DNA from 3 places in the Alteromonas sp. ABH4_452 genome. Region 1 is predicted to be linked to each of the others. Evidence: predicted binding sites of a transcription regulator. Region 1 holds the regulator's gene; each other region holds the start of a gene.
The links. The regulator sigma-54, encoded in region 1, starts transcription at its own class of promoters, with help from an activator protein. The targets are predictions, from matches to a motif close to GTTGGCACGNNNNTNGNNT.
Positions count from the first base shown of each region.

Region 2: a site for sigma-54 is predicted at 2,425-2,443, ahead of dps (DNA starvation/stationary phase protection protein Dps). Genes of this name have one in related genera too.
Region 3: a site for sigma-54 is predicted at 2,444-2,462, ahead of ACYX4N_RS14370 (DUF4097 family beta strand repeat-containing protein). Genes of this name have one in related genera too.

Region 1 is NZ_CM149973.1:4,069,990-4,074,634, forward strand. It holds gene lptA (lipopolysaccharide transport periplasmic protein LptA) at 1-140, shown strand, start outside; gene lptB (LPS export ABC transporter ATP-binding protein) at 143-868, shown strand; gene ACYX4N_RS17460 (RNA polymerase factor sigma-54) at 942-2,423, shown strand; gene hpf (ribosome hibernation promoting factor) at 2,454-2,741, shown strand; gene ptsN (PTS IIA-like nitrogen regulatory protein PtsN) at 2,755-3,198, shown strand; gene rapZ (RNase adapter RapZ) at 3,282-4,127, shown strand; gene ACYX4N_RS17480 (HPr family phosphocarrier protein) at 4,127-4,399, shown strand; gene mgtE (magnesium transporter) at 4,573-4,645, shown strand, end outside.
Region 2 is NZ_CM149973.1:3,352,728-3,357,372, reverse strand. It holds gene recN (DNA repair protein RecN) at 1-1,437, opposite strand, end outside; gene dps (DNA starvation/stationary phase protection protein Dps) at 1,853-2,362, opposite strand; gene nadK (NAD(+) kinase) at 2,623-3,498, opposite strand; gene ACYX4N_RS14330 (fatty acid cis/trans isomerase) at 3,589-4,645, opposite strand, start outside.
Region 3 is NZ_CM149973.1:3,359,004-3,363,648, reverse strand. It holds gene dkgB (2,5-didehydrogluconate reductase DkgB) at 1-763, shown strand, start outside; gene ACYX4N_RS14375 (sugar O-acetyltransferase) at 1,062-1,634, opposite strand; gene ACYX4N_RS14370 (DUF4097 family beta strand repeat-containing protein) at 1,676-2,347, opposite strand; gene ACYX4N_RS14365 (arsenate reductase family protein) at 2,861-3,355, shown strand; gene ACYX4N_RS14360 (DUF445 domain-containing protein) at 3,368-4,645, shown strand, end outside.

The sequences.
Region 1 (4,645 bases):
TTACGTTCGATATGATTACGGAACAATTGCTTGCAACGGGTGGTGCCGGTGAAGATGGTGAAGGTCGTGTAACCACAGTATTTACTCCTGACACCATTCGTAAAACATCGTCTAAGAAAGACAACGAGGACAATGAATAGCAATGGCAACTTTGAGCGCTAAAAACCTTGCTAAATCGTATAAATCGCGACAGGTTGTTCGCGATGTAAGCCTTTCAGTGTCTACCGGTCAAATTGTTGGTCTTCTCGGCCCTAACGGCGCTGGTAAGACCACCACTTTTTACATGATTGTAGGCTTAGTCAACTTAGACAAAGGCAAGATCGAAATTGATGATAATGAGCTTACTCACCAGCCAATGCATGAGCGCGCACGCCGCGGTATAGGCTACCTCCCGCAAGAGGCATCAATATTTAGAAAGCTTACGGTACATGAAAATATCATGGCCATTTTGCAAACCCGTAAAGATTTAAATTCACAGCAGCAAGAAGAAGAAGCAGATGCCCTACTTGATGAATTTAATATCAACCATATACGTAATAGTACGGGCATGAGCTTGTCAGGGGGAGAACGGCGTCGCGTAGAGATTGCTCGAGCTCTGGCAGCAAAACCACAATTTATTTTGTTAGACGAACCATTTGCCGGTGTTGATCCAATATCAGTTAATGATATAAAGAAGATAATACAGCATCTGCGAGATAGGGGTATTGGTATCCTTATCACGGACCATAACGTACGCGAAACATTGGATGTTTGCGAAAAAGCGTACATTGTGAGTCATGGCGAGCTTATTGCGCAAGGAACTGCGGAACAGGTTTTAAGTAATCAAAAAGTAAGGGACGTATACCTAGGCGAACAATTCAGGCTATAGTTAGTGTAACCGAATTGTCATTTTTCAGTTTCGCTCTGGTATATTTAATTTAGAGCATTTAAATAAGACGTAGATGAAACCATCTTTACAGCTAAAATTTAGCCAACAACTTACCATGACACCTCAGCTTCAGCAGGCTATTAAACTGCTGCAGCTTTCTACGCTTGATCTCCAGCAAGAGATACAAGAAGCCCTCGATTCTAATCCGCTTTTAGAAGTGGAAGAAGGTAACGACGAGCCACAAGTAGAAAAGAATAATGTCGATAGTGACGATAGCGCTGCTGAAGCGACCGCTTCTGCATCAAGCGATACGCTAGAAGCAGGAGATGCACTGGAGAAGAATGATCTTCCCGATGAGCTACCTATCGACAGTACCTGGGATGAGTATTATTCGGCTTCTTCCGCGCCTGCACCTGGCCCATCTAATGATGATGAACAAATCTTCCAAGGTGAGACCACAGAAGACATCCAAGAACATCTTCTTTGGCAAATGCGCCTCACTCATTTTTCAGATACTGACCGCGCTATCGCTACAGCAATCATCGACTCAATTGACGAATCAGGTTATTTAACCGTTACTCTTGACGACATCTTAGAAGCGGTCAACGACGATGATCTAGAAGAGCCTATCGAAATGGACGAAATAGAGTGTGTGCTTAAGCGCATTCAAATGTTCGACCCCATTGGTTCAGGTTCTCGTACACCTCAAGAGTGTCTTATGGTGCAATTGCGCCAGTTTTCAGAAGACACACCGTGGCTTGCTGAAGCGAAGCAGCTTATTGAGGAATATTCAGACTTACTGAGCAGTAAAGACTACCGCACGCTAATGCGTAAGAGCCGATTGAAAGAAGATCAGCTGCGCGAAGCAATGCGTTTACTTCAAACCTTGAATCCTCGCCCAGGTAGTGCTTTAGTTACTAAAGAGCCTGAGTACGTTATTCCTGATGTCTCAGTAACCAAGAAAAATGGCCGTTGGGTGGTTGAGCTGAACCCCGACAGTCTGCCTAAATTAAGCGTAAACCAACAGTACGCAGCGATGAGTCGTCGTGCCAAGAACAGCAGCGATTCACAATTCATCCGCTCACACATGCAAGAGGCCAAGTGGTTCATAAAGAGCCTTGAATCTCGCAACGATACCTTAATGAAGGTTGCAAATTGCATTGTGCAGCAGCAAATGGGCTTTTTTGAGCACGGCCCGGAAATGATGAAACCAATGGTGCTAAATGATGTCGCAGAAATGGTAGATATGCACGAATCGACTATTTCGCGTGTAACAACGCAGAAGTATATGCATACGCCCCGTGGCATCTTCGAATTGAAGTATTTCTTCTCAAGCCACGTAGCAACAGAGTCAGGTGGTGAGTGTTCATCTACAGCGATTCGTGCATTGATCAAGAAGTTAGTGGCTGCGGAAAATCCTAGCAAGCCGCTAAGTGATAGCAAGATTGCTTCATTGTTGGCCGAGCAAGGCATAAAAGTCGCTCGGCGAACAATAGCAAAATACCGGGAATCATTGTCGATCCCGCCGTCGAACCAACGCAAAAGCCTTATTTAAACGGGCTTAATAATATAAGGAAGACGAAATATGCAAATCAACCTTACTGGTCATCATGTCGAAATCACCGACTCTTTGCGTAATTATGTCGATACGAAGTTCAGCAAACTTGAACGTCACTTTGATCACATTTCTAATGTGCATGTCATCCTGAACGTTGAAAAATTAAATCAAAAAGCTGAAGCGACTGTTCATTTAAGTGGCGCTGAAGTATTCGCATCCTCAGAAAATACCGACATGTATGCGGCGATTGACAGCATGGTTGATAAACTCGACCGGCAGGTAATCAAGCATAAGGAAAAACTGAAAAAACATTAGTAGTTAATTGAGCATGGATATACAAGCCATCGTAAGTCTGGACCGCACCGAGTGTGCGGTTCAGTGTAATAGTAAAAAGCGAATTCTTGAGATCATCGCTGATATCGCTGCCAAGCATAACGACAACATCGACCAGGCAACGGTTCTAAATAGCTTGATGGCTCGAGAACGTATGGGTAGCACGGGTATTGGTAACGGGATAGCACTGCCTCACGGTCGCTTGGCCGGCCTTGAGAAGGTAATAGCAATCGTTGTAACAAGTACACCAGCTATCAACTTTGATGCCCTAGACGAAAAGCCCGTAGACATATTCTTTGCTCTTCTCGTTCCCGAAGAGCAAACCGAAGGACACCTTCAGACACTGGCTACCGTAGCCGGTAAGCTAAGCGACAAAGAAACGATTAAAACAATACGTCGTGCAACAACCAGCGACGAAATTATTTCTGCATTAAGTTAAACAAAAAGTGCCTACACCTCATAGGTAGGCGCTTTATTCGACAACTCGTATGTGATGAAACCAGAATATAAGGGAGAGTTTAGGTGAAGCTGATCATAATCAGTGGTCGTTCGGGGTCTGGTAAGTCTGTCGCACTTCGCGCATTGGAAGACTTAGGTTATTACTGTGTTGATAATATCCCAGTAAATTTGCTTCCCACCCTCACCCATACTGTTGTTGATGAATACGATCAAGTTGCGGTAAGTATTGACGTTAGGAACCTACCCAAAAACCCTGACGACTTGGTAGAGATTCTAGACTACCTGCCTTCTTCTTGGTCGATGACTATAGTGTACATTGACGCAAGCGATGACGTTCTGGTTAAGCGTTTTAGCGAAACTCGCCGTCTTCACCCTTTAGCTAAGCTAAATAAGTCTCTATCGGAGGCTATTAGGGCGGAGTCTGCGCTTCTTGCGCCAATTACTGAACGCGCCGATTTATACCTAGATACAGACAAGCTAACAATACATCAACTCGCCGAATTGATCCGTGAACGTATATTGGGTAAGAAAAGTTCACGCCTTGTTCTTGTCTTTGAGTCGTTTGGCTTTAAACACGGCATACCTAAAGATGCTGACTACGTTTTTGACGCGCGTTTTTTACCTAACCCGCATTGGGAGCCAGACCTTAAACACTTAACTGGGTTAGATGCCCCCGTGGAAGTATTTTTAGGCTCACAACCCGTAGTAACCAAATTTATTTGGCAGATTCAAAACTTGATGACCACATGGCTTCCCCATTTAGAACGCAACAATAGAAGCTATGTGACTGTGGCTATCGGTTGCACTGGCGGCCAACACCGCTCAGTCTATATTGCCCAAACCTTGTCGAAAACGTTCAGCGAAATACACCCTGATGTTCAAATTCGTCACAGAGAGTTGAACCAGTAATGACTATTCAAAAAACGCTTACAATCGTCAATAAACTAGGCTTACACGCCAGAGCAGCCACGCAATTGGTTAAGCTTGCTAATCAGTTTCATGCCAAAATCATTTTGAAAAAAGGCGATAAAGAAGCCGATGCAAGCAGCGTCTTAGGCTTGATGATGCTGGAAAGTCACCAAGGTGAACAGGTAGATGTTATTGTCGATGGTGATGATGCGGTCGATGCACTTGCTGCCATTGAAGAGCTGATTGAGGGCAGATTTAACGAAGACGAATAGTCTCAACCCGAATATCTCTTGACGAATTAATCAACAGCTAGCTTAGTAATTCCAAATTCTTGCGTAAAAGCCACGCAATTATCATGACAGACTTAATATAATTGCGATATTCTACGCACACTTAGGCTACACAGCCTTTATTTTCCATATCAGCTTAGTAGGAATAACGCCTTATGGCAGAAGCGCTTGTTTCTAAATACGTACAAACCCAATTACGCGCACTTAACGCAGCGTTGATAAACGGTC
Region 2 (4,645 bases), 720 kb from region 1:
GCCGCCAACGATAGATGCAGTTGGCCCGCTGATACCTGTATCTACCTCATCGAAAATCATGGTAGGCGTTGCGTGATTGTCACTTGCAATTACCTGAATAGCCAGCCCTATACGCGATAATTCACCACCTGACACCACTTTTTCTAATTTGTCTGCATCCTGACCCGGGTTGGTAGAGACTTTGAACTCGACAGTATCAAGACCTGAGCTAACAGGCTTCTTAAGCTCATCGTACTGAATTTGAATATCTACTTTTGCATGAGGCATATTCATTTGTCGAATTTGAGCCTCAATGTCTTTACTTAACTTACCAGCAGCACGTTGTCTGCTTTCAGACAACCCTTTGGTCGCAGTTAGGTATGTTGCTCGCGCTTCTTCTACTTCGCCTTCAAGTGTACCTAACAGTGTTTCTTGTTCAGATAGTGAATTGAATTCAGCGGCTAGCTCTTGATGGTGTTGATATAGCCCTTCTGGCATAACGCTATGTTTACGTGCCAGCTCCATTGCCTTAGCATAGCGCGCTTCAACTTGCTGTAGACGAAGCGGGTCAATTTCTAATTGATCGCAGTAGCTACGCAGCTCTCCCGCAGCTTCTTCTACTTGAATTGCCGCGTCGTTTAATAATGCTATCATAGGCGTTAGACTTGCATCATGGGCTTCTAATTCGCCTAAGCGCTCAATGCTGCTTTGAATCACTGATAAAGCATTGCCCTCATCATTTTCATATAAGTTGTACACGCTAGTCTGCGCTTGTTCTAAAAGACTTTGACCATTGCTTAAGCGCTTGTGCTCTACTTCCAACTCTTCGAACTCGCCCTCTTCAATAGCAAATTCATCGAGCTCTTGCACCTGATAGGTTAACAGCTGAATTCTATCTTCTCGCTGCTGTGCTTGCTCTTGAAGTGTCTTTAGTGTGCGTTGCTTATCACGCCAGATTGAATGAGTTTCGGCAACTTGCGCTAACAATTCATCATGCTTAGCGTAACCGTCAACTAGATCTCTTTGATGATCTTCTTTCAACAGTTGCAGGTGTGTGTTTTGACCGTGAATGGCTAACAAATATTGGCCTAAGCCTTTTAACTGCTGAAGCGAAGCGGGGGTACCATTGATAAACGCTTTTGAACGACCTTCTTTAGAAATAACTCTGCGAATAAAGCAGCTGTTTTCATCCTCGTCTGAGGTAAGTTCATGTTCATCGAGAAAAGCTTTAGCTAACGCGTTATTGCTCAAAGAAAAGTGTGCGATGATTTCAGCTTTCGTACTTCCTTTACGCACAGCGTTTGCGTCGGCACGTTCGCCTAAGCACAAGCTTAACGCATCAATAGCAATTGATTTACCTGCGCCGGTTTCACCGGTTATTGCAGTCAACCCGTTTTCCAGTTGAACCGATAATTGTTTTACAACAGCAAAATTAGAAATAGAAAGATGCGCTAACATAACCACACTCGAATAAGTTGAACATGATGATATATACAGTAACTGATAATATATACAGTATTTTGGCTGTGTAAAGTTAAGTCGTGAAAAAATTACGCTAAAAATAAAAAGGAAGCTAATAAAGGCAGAGAAATCAATGTTATAAGTTCTGATGGTTATGTGAGGTTATGAGTAACCTGCAGAAACGAAATTAATGAGAATGCGTTTTTTACAGAAATCTATATAGTACTAATCTAAGTGAAATTCGACAGCAAAAAGCCTATCTATGAAGAAAGCTAGCAAGCCAATACGTTGACTGCTGTAACGGTTTTTTAAAACTAAACAACAAAAAGGAGAGCCTAAGCTCTCCTTCAGAATTTTAACTTCAATTAAATTGTTAACAGTCAGATAACTATCTACGATTCAATAATAATGTTTATTGCTTCAATTCACCGCTTCCAGATTCAATATGTGCGCGTACGAACCACTGAAATTGTTCTAAGTCTGCCAGCTGACCGGTGATCATATCTTCCGATACTGGGTCAATTTCACCAAGAAGCTCTAGCACCTTTCTATGGTCGCCATTTACACCATCATATACAGCATCTAGTGCTTTAAGGTGGTCAAGTACTAGACCTTTTCCTAGTTCGTAATCGTTCCAGCTGCGACCTTCAACAATGGCTTTTGGTGTGCCCTTTGGTACGCCGCCTAAGGTTGCAATACGTTCGGCAATGGTGTCTGTCATTTCGCGTACTGCATCTACCTGAGGGTCTAGCATTTCATGTACGCCAATAAAATTTGGTCCTACCACATTCCAGTGAATGTGCTTTAAGGTTAACTGTAGATCTAATAGTGCAACCAATCGCTGATCCAATACCTTAATTGTTTTGGCAGCAGCATCGTTATCCATTCCTGGGGCTGTAAATTTGATATTGGTGTTACTCATGATATCTCCTATTGAATGTAAATAAATCAGCACGATGTCAAACATCAAAAGGGGCCGAAATCTCACTAGCCCTGTGCCAACAACTTACCTAGACATTTGCAACGGGTATGCCGAAATCTGAGAGTTTTATAAGTACGCGTTTTTAATAGAGAAATAGGGAAAGATTAAAAAATCTTTATTTTTCAAGCCTGTAGCAATTAAGAAAATGCTACAGGCTAATGTAATAAATGCACATTAGAAATGATGAGAAAGGAATGAGGCTAGTAAAGCTTACTGCCCCAACCTAGCTTTTTGCGAAGTACGTTAAAATAGCTGTAACCCTTGGGGTGAACAAGATGAAGCTTGTCTACGCTTTTGTTGATGCGGATTTCATCGCCAGGCAATACGGGTAGAACAATGTGGCTATCACAACTTACCTGCAAGGAATCACTGTTTACCTTTGACACTTTCATCGATACCTGACTGTCTGCATCAACAACTATGGGGCGACTGCTCAGTGTATGAGGAAACATGGGTACTAAAGTTAGCGCATCAAGCTTTGGCATAATAATAGGGCCGCCGGCAGAAAGAGAGTATGCAGTCGAGCCTGTAGGTGTGGCGACAATCAATCCATCGCTTCGCTGACTAAATACGAATTGCTCATCGATATAAATTTCAAATTCCATCATATGAGCAACTTTACCGTGATGCAGCACCACTTCGTTTACGGCAGAGTTGTTACTTTTAAGCTTTTCGTGCCGATAAACTTCGACTTCAAGTAAGAAGCGCTCTTCAACCACGCACTCTCCATTGAAGATAAGGTCAAGCTGTTGAACGATATCATCAGGGTGGATGTCTGTTAAAAAACCAAGATTACCGCGGTTTACGCCTACAACATGGATGTCAAAACGCGCCAGTACACGGGCGGCACCAAGCATGCTGCCGTCACCACCTACTACAACGGCAAGGTCAGCCTCTTTGCCAATAGTAACAAGGTTACAGCTTTTGACGTTTTCAGTTTCAAGCTCTTCAGCAATACTTTCCTCAACTAATAGTTTGCAGCCTTTGGCTAATAAATATTCGGCAAGAATATTTAAGCTGTCATGGGTTGCAGCGTGCTGAGGTTTTCCAATTAAAGCAACGGTTTGATAGGGCATGGAATGCTAATGTCCTTTCATTTCCAATGGTCGGACATTAGCACAGGTATTTTGCAAAAGAAAAGCGTAAAACGTTACAGAGTGCAAGGTTTAGCGATCTTCTAATCGATTATAGTCGAGCAGGCCGCCTTCAATAGGGTAGTGCTCGCTAGACCACTGAATCAATTTGTCGCTAAAGGCCCAAAAATTAGGGTTTGTTCGGCGCATAGCGACATTGTCGAGCAAAGCTTGGTAATCAGCTTCACTTTTAATTGTCTTCAGCATTTCTATCGACGCATTAACGCCAGAAGCGTTGATATACCAAAACGCATCGGGATAGCTACCCAAAATTCCATGCACCAGAGTAATTGAGTCTTTAGATGGCTCGCGATTTTCTTCTTCTTCGAACAGACTGTTCACATTGTAGTGGGCACTGTTCCTAAGGGCAGTAAACACATCTATGTTATCTGAATTTTGGTCATCTTTTACCACAATCATGGTTGTTTCAGGCATCAGCGTGGCTTGCTGGGCAGGGAGCGAGTTTAAACTCGCTAGCGCTTCGTACTGCTCGGTTGATAACAAGCGTTTATTATACGTTGAGGCTTGCGGCTGAACTCTAGCTAAGTGCTTCGATAGCAATTGGTAGAGTTCTTTTAGCGGGCGTTCCGTTTCAAATGTTATGCCTGAAGGCTGCTCGAAACTATTAAAATCACCCTCTAGATAGTCAGTGAGTTCGGGGCTAGCCTTTTGATACCATTTATCTAAGAGTTCCTGACGAGATGCCGGGGGAAGCAGGTTGAGGAAGTTCGACTCGCCTTCCATACGCAAGAAGTCCATATATAAACGGGTCATTAGTTGGTGCCCATAGTTACCATAAACATCAAAGCCGGCTACCAGTAAGTAATGAATACGTTCTAATAAGGCGTAGTCAATAATCCAAGCTGTTTTAGTCGGCTTACCCACCATTCCTTTCGCTACAGTGGCGTTATCGAAATGGCGGAATACGGTTAAGCTGGCATTGGTATTGCTGCCGTCACCGTCCCAAATACTTGATACGTTTAGGTGCTCTCCGTTTTCAAACTCGCTGTTTAGAAAGGCCGCTCTTGCACGCATATAATCGCCTTGGCGTTTTGCATACTTTGCCCAGTTTATCGCTAGCGCAGAGCTG
Region 3 (4,645 bases), 710 kb from region 1:
AAAAGGCGACGAGGCCCGTGAATCAGTAAGTAAAGCCCTAAAAGTAGGGTTTAGGCATATTGATACCGCACAAATCTATGATAACGAAGCTGAAGTTGGCGATGCTATAAAAACCAGCGGGCTAGATAGGAGCGAGCTATTCGTTACCACTAAAGTGTGGCACGAATCTTTGGGCGACGATCACTTTATACCCAGTGTTCACGAAAGCTTAGAAAAGCTGAAGCTAGAGTATGTAGATTTACTTCTCATTCATTGGCCGTATCCAGGAAATGATATTTCACTAGAGAGTTACTTAGGCAATCTTGCCAAGGCGAAAGAGCTAGGACTTACGCGTCATATAGGGGTATCTAATTTCACTATCGATTTGCTAAACAAGGCTGAAGAAATTTTAGGTGAAGGCGAAATGTACACCAATCAAATTGAAATACATCCTTTCATGCAAAACAAAAAAGTAGTGGAAGCTGGCAAGGAAAAAGGCATTAGAGCTACCGCGTACATGCCGTTTGCTGTGGGAAAAGTAATGAAAGACGAAACGCTTTTAAACATTGCTCAAGACCATAATGCTACGCCGGCGCAAGTGGTATTGGCGTGGATGGAAAAACGTCACATTTACGCGATTCCTTCATCAACCAGTGAATTACACCTAGCGGAAAATTTAGCTTATGGTGGGGTTAAACTTAGTGAAGAAGAGCTTGTTCTTATTGATGATCTGGATAATGGCGAACGTATTGTTAACCCCGATTTTGCGCCCAGCTGGGATTAAGGCTTAACAAAGCTAGCATTTTGTTAGGGTGTATATAATACGGTGAATAAGGCTAGCGTAAGTTTACTAGCCTTGTCTTGTTTCGTTGTATTCGACATCAATTTAAGGCCGCTTTATTGGTTACATCCGCGGCCTTTTAATACTTCTTATTTCAACAAATACAATCGATTGAGTGATTAGAGGGAATGGTGAGTTCGTTGAAAAAGGCCTTTTTCAGAAAAGCTTTGTTCAAAAAAATGCCGTCTACATATGCTTTCATTCATAAAAGCTTCCATTCATAAAGCCATCGGCTAAATCGTTAAACACTTTGAGCGAAGGGTTCAATCTCTTTGATTACTTTGGCTGGGTTACCGCCTATGACTAGGTTATCTCCAAAAGATTTGGTTACCACCGCGCCAGAAGCCACAACCACATTATCACCCAATGTCACACCAGGGTTTATTACCGCCATCCCACCAATCCAGCAGTTATTACCGAGAGTAATAGGCTTGGCGAACTCTATACCTGTTGCTCTTTGCGCGGGGTCTATAGGGTGGGTGGCTGTATAAAGCCCTACTTGAGGCGCAATCATACAGTTGTCACCAATGGTCACCTTTGCCGCATCCAAAATGACACAATTAAAATTGGCATAAAAGTTTTCGCCAACGTAAATATTTTCGCCGTAATCGCATTTAAACGAAGACTCGATGTATAGTCTTTTTCCTGTGCTGCCAAACAATTGTTTTAGCAATCTAGTACGCTTTTTGTGGTCACTTTGACAAGTTGCATTAAGCTCGTCTAATTGAATACGGCATTGCTTACGCAACGCCGTTAAGGTTTTGTCTGAGGGGTAATATAAATCGCCAGCAAGCATTTTTTCATGTTCAGTCATGTATTTCCGAAACATCAAGCCTTGTTGTTAAAGCGGCTACGTTACTTTGCACCGCCGTAGCTTACAACGATTTTTTGCTTTAGTTCATCGCTCTCAATATCTAAATTTACAGGGCGATGTAAAATGATGTTGCCATCTACAGTAACAGAGGCACTAATTGATAGCGTGGGTTTGTTATCCGACTTTTTACCCCAAGAGCTTTCACTTTCCTTATATATGATATCGCCTAAAACGTGAGATGAGCCAGATAACGTAATATCGCCGTTTAATGTTTTGATGTGTTTCTCAATGGTTGTATCAACAGCGGTGATATCACCGTTTACAGTTTCAACGCTAGCGCCAATCATGCTTTGTCCAGGAAGCGTAACATTTCCATTTACCGTCTCGATCCCCTTAACCACACTCAGGTTCGTATCTGCGCTCACATCGCCATTTACAATATCAATATTTCGGACAGTCACATGGCTACCCATTTCTAGGTTTCCATTAACAATGCTAACTTCATCTGCGCCGCCGTGATCATTAATTTCTACGTTGCCATTAACCGAAGATATATCCCCAGCATGCTTTCCTTCGGCAATGTCGATATTACCCAGAATTGAACTGAAATCACTGCCTTCCAAAGCGTTTGCATTGCCGACATGGATGACACAGCCACTTAGTAGAGAAACGGAGAGCAACATAGCAGCACTGGCAATTATCGACTTTTTCATATTCTAATATCCTTAATGGTTTTTATATACTTTAGATAGCACGCTTTTAAAGTTTTCGTTCTAAACACAAATTAAGATGTGTTAGTGATATGCATTTATCACATATCGTGCCATCAATAAAAGTTATTTAAAATCAGTGGGTTAAAGATATTTGTTAACTGATTTAAGAAGGCTTGATGACGTAATAGATAACTTTGTAGCCACATCTGCCAATAGATGGCGAATTTAACCATTTACAATCAAATGTACCGAAATTCAGAAAGAGACAGACACTTTAATTTTAGTAGATACCTTTTAGTTACTAATTTCATCTTTTAAGTGTGTGTCCAAGAAGTACAGGTAGTTATTTGGGTGTGTGTCCACGAAGTACAGGCGTGAAGTGATTAGTTTGCAGAAGAGCAAGTGTGTGTCCACGAAGTACAGGCTGGGTATTTAGCCTCATTAGGTGACTGTCTTCGAACTTAAACAGTATGTTGGTATTTATAGTTTTATTTTTTGTTGAGGTGAATAACGATGATAAAGATCTATCACAATCCAGAATGTGGAACGTCTAGAAATGTACTTGCAGTGATTAGAGCTGCGGGATATGACGTGGAGGTTATTGAGTATTTAAGTGTAGGGTGGGAGCGCGAGCAGCTGAGCTATTTATTGCATGCAGCAGGCTTGACCCCTCGACAAGCGCTTAGGACAACAAAGTCGCCAGCGGCTGAGTTAGGGGTGCTTGATGAGTCGGTCAGTAACGAAGCTATCTTCGAACTCATGCTGAAGCATCCTATCCTAGTGAATAGGCCTATTGTTTGCATTCCTAAACATGAATATGAAAAAACAGCTTCATTATCTTCCGACGCAAATGAAGATAATGCTGTTGCTGATAACGCGAAAGAAACAGTAAAACTATGTCGCCCTAGTGAAGCTGTATTGGATATTTTACCGGTATGGCCAAAAGGCCCTTTTGCTAAAGAAGACGGTACACCATTAATTGACCAAGACGGTGAACGAGTAATTTAAACGGAGTAGTTTATGACGGACAAATATGCACAGCTCAACAAAGCCAAAAGGCTCGCATTGGCCTGTTTGGTTTTTGCTGCTGGTGTATTTGTCTTCACCGTTTTACTTCCCAAGTTTTATCCAGACTTACAAGGTGCATGGTGGTTAGGCCTTATCAAGATGGCGAGTGAGGCGGCGCTTATAGGTGGCCTAGCTGATTGGTTTGCTGTGACGGCACTATTTAAGCCAATCCCTGCGAAGTACCCCATTCCTCACACCAATATCGTGGCTAGCAACAAGTCCGTTATCGCTAATAACTTATCATTGTTTGTTAAAGAGAAGTTCTTTCATCCCGAAGCAATAGAAAAACTGATTCGCGACAGCGACCCTGCGAAGGGCGCTGGAAGATGGTTGTCACAAGAGAGAAACGCTACTCGCTTAAGTCGCTTTCTATGTGACGCCTTTGCCGGCGTGTTACGTGTACTTGATGACAAACCCGTAAAAGCATTTATTGCTAAAACTGCGCAGAAGGGCATTAAACAACTTGATCTTGGGCAATTGATGGCAACCTCGTTGAGCGCTGTTACGAAGGAGCGCCAGCACCAAGTTGTGCTTGATAGGGTGTTAGGGAAGTTAGCCACGCTGCTTGCAGAGCCAGAAACCCAAATATATATAGCAGACACGTTAGTGGTATGGCTAAAAACCGAATACAGTCGTATTGAAAAGCTATTGCCGTCTAGCTGGCTAAGCGAGCAGGGGGCTCTCATCGCTGTTAAAGCGGTTTCGAGTATCTTAGAAGATATATACGAAGATGAGCACCATCCTATTCGCCATGCGTTCGATGAGCAAGTACACGAATTTCTTTACGAATTACAGCACAGTCCGTTAATGGAGAAGAAGGTAAACAGCTATCGGGAAAAACTCATCAATGACCCAGCGTTAAACGCATACGTTCAGCAATCATGGGCTAAATTCCATCAATGGCTTTTAACGTCGCTTGAAACGCAAAATGGTAAAGCAGAAATAAAGGTGTCGGGCCTTTTGAAAGATTTGGGCATAACGTTAACGCAAGACAGTGAGTTAGCAAAAGCGTTTAATAAACACATTGGAGAAGCGGCTAAATATATGGCGCCTGAGTTGGCTGAATTTCTAACCCGTCACATACGCGATACCATCAATAGTTGGGATGAACGTGAAATGGCTGAGCAGGTAGAACTAAATATTGGTCGTGACCTACAAAAAGTGCGCATAAACGGTACCATCGTCGGAGGTCTAATAGGTGCAATATTGTTTGGGGTTGAGGCGTTGCTG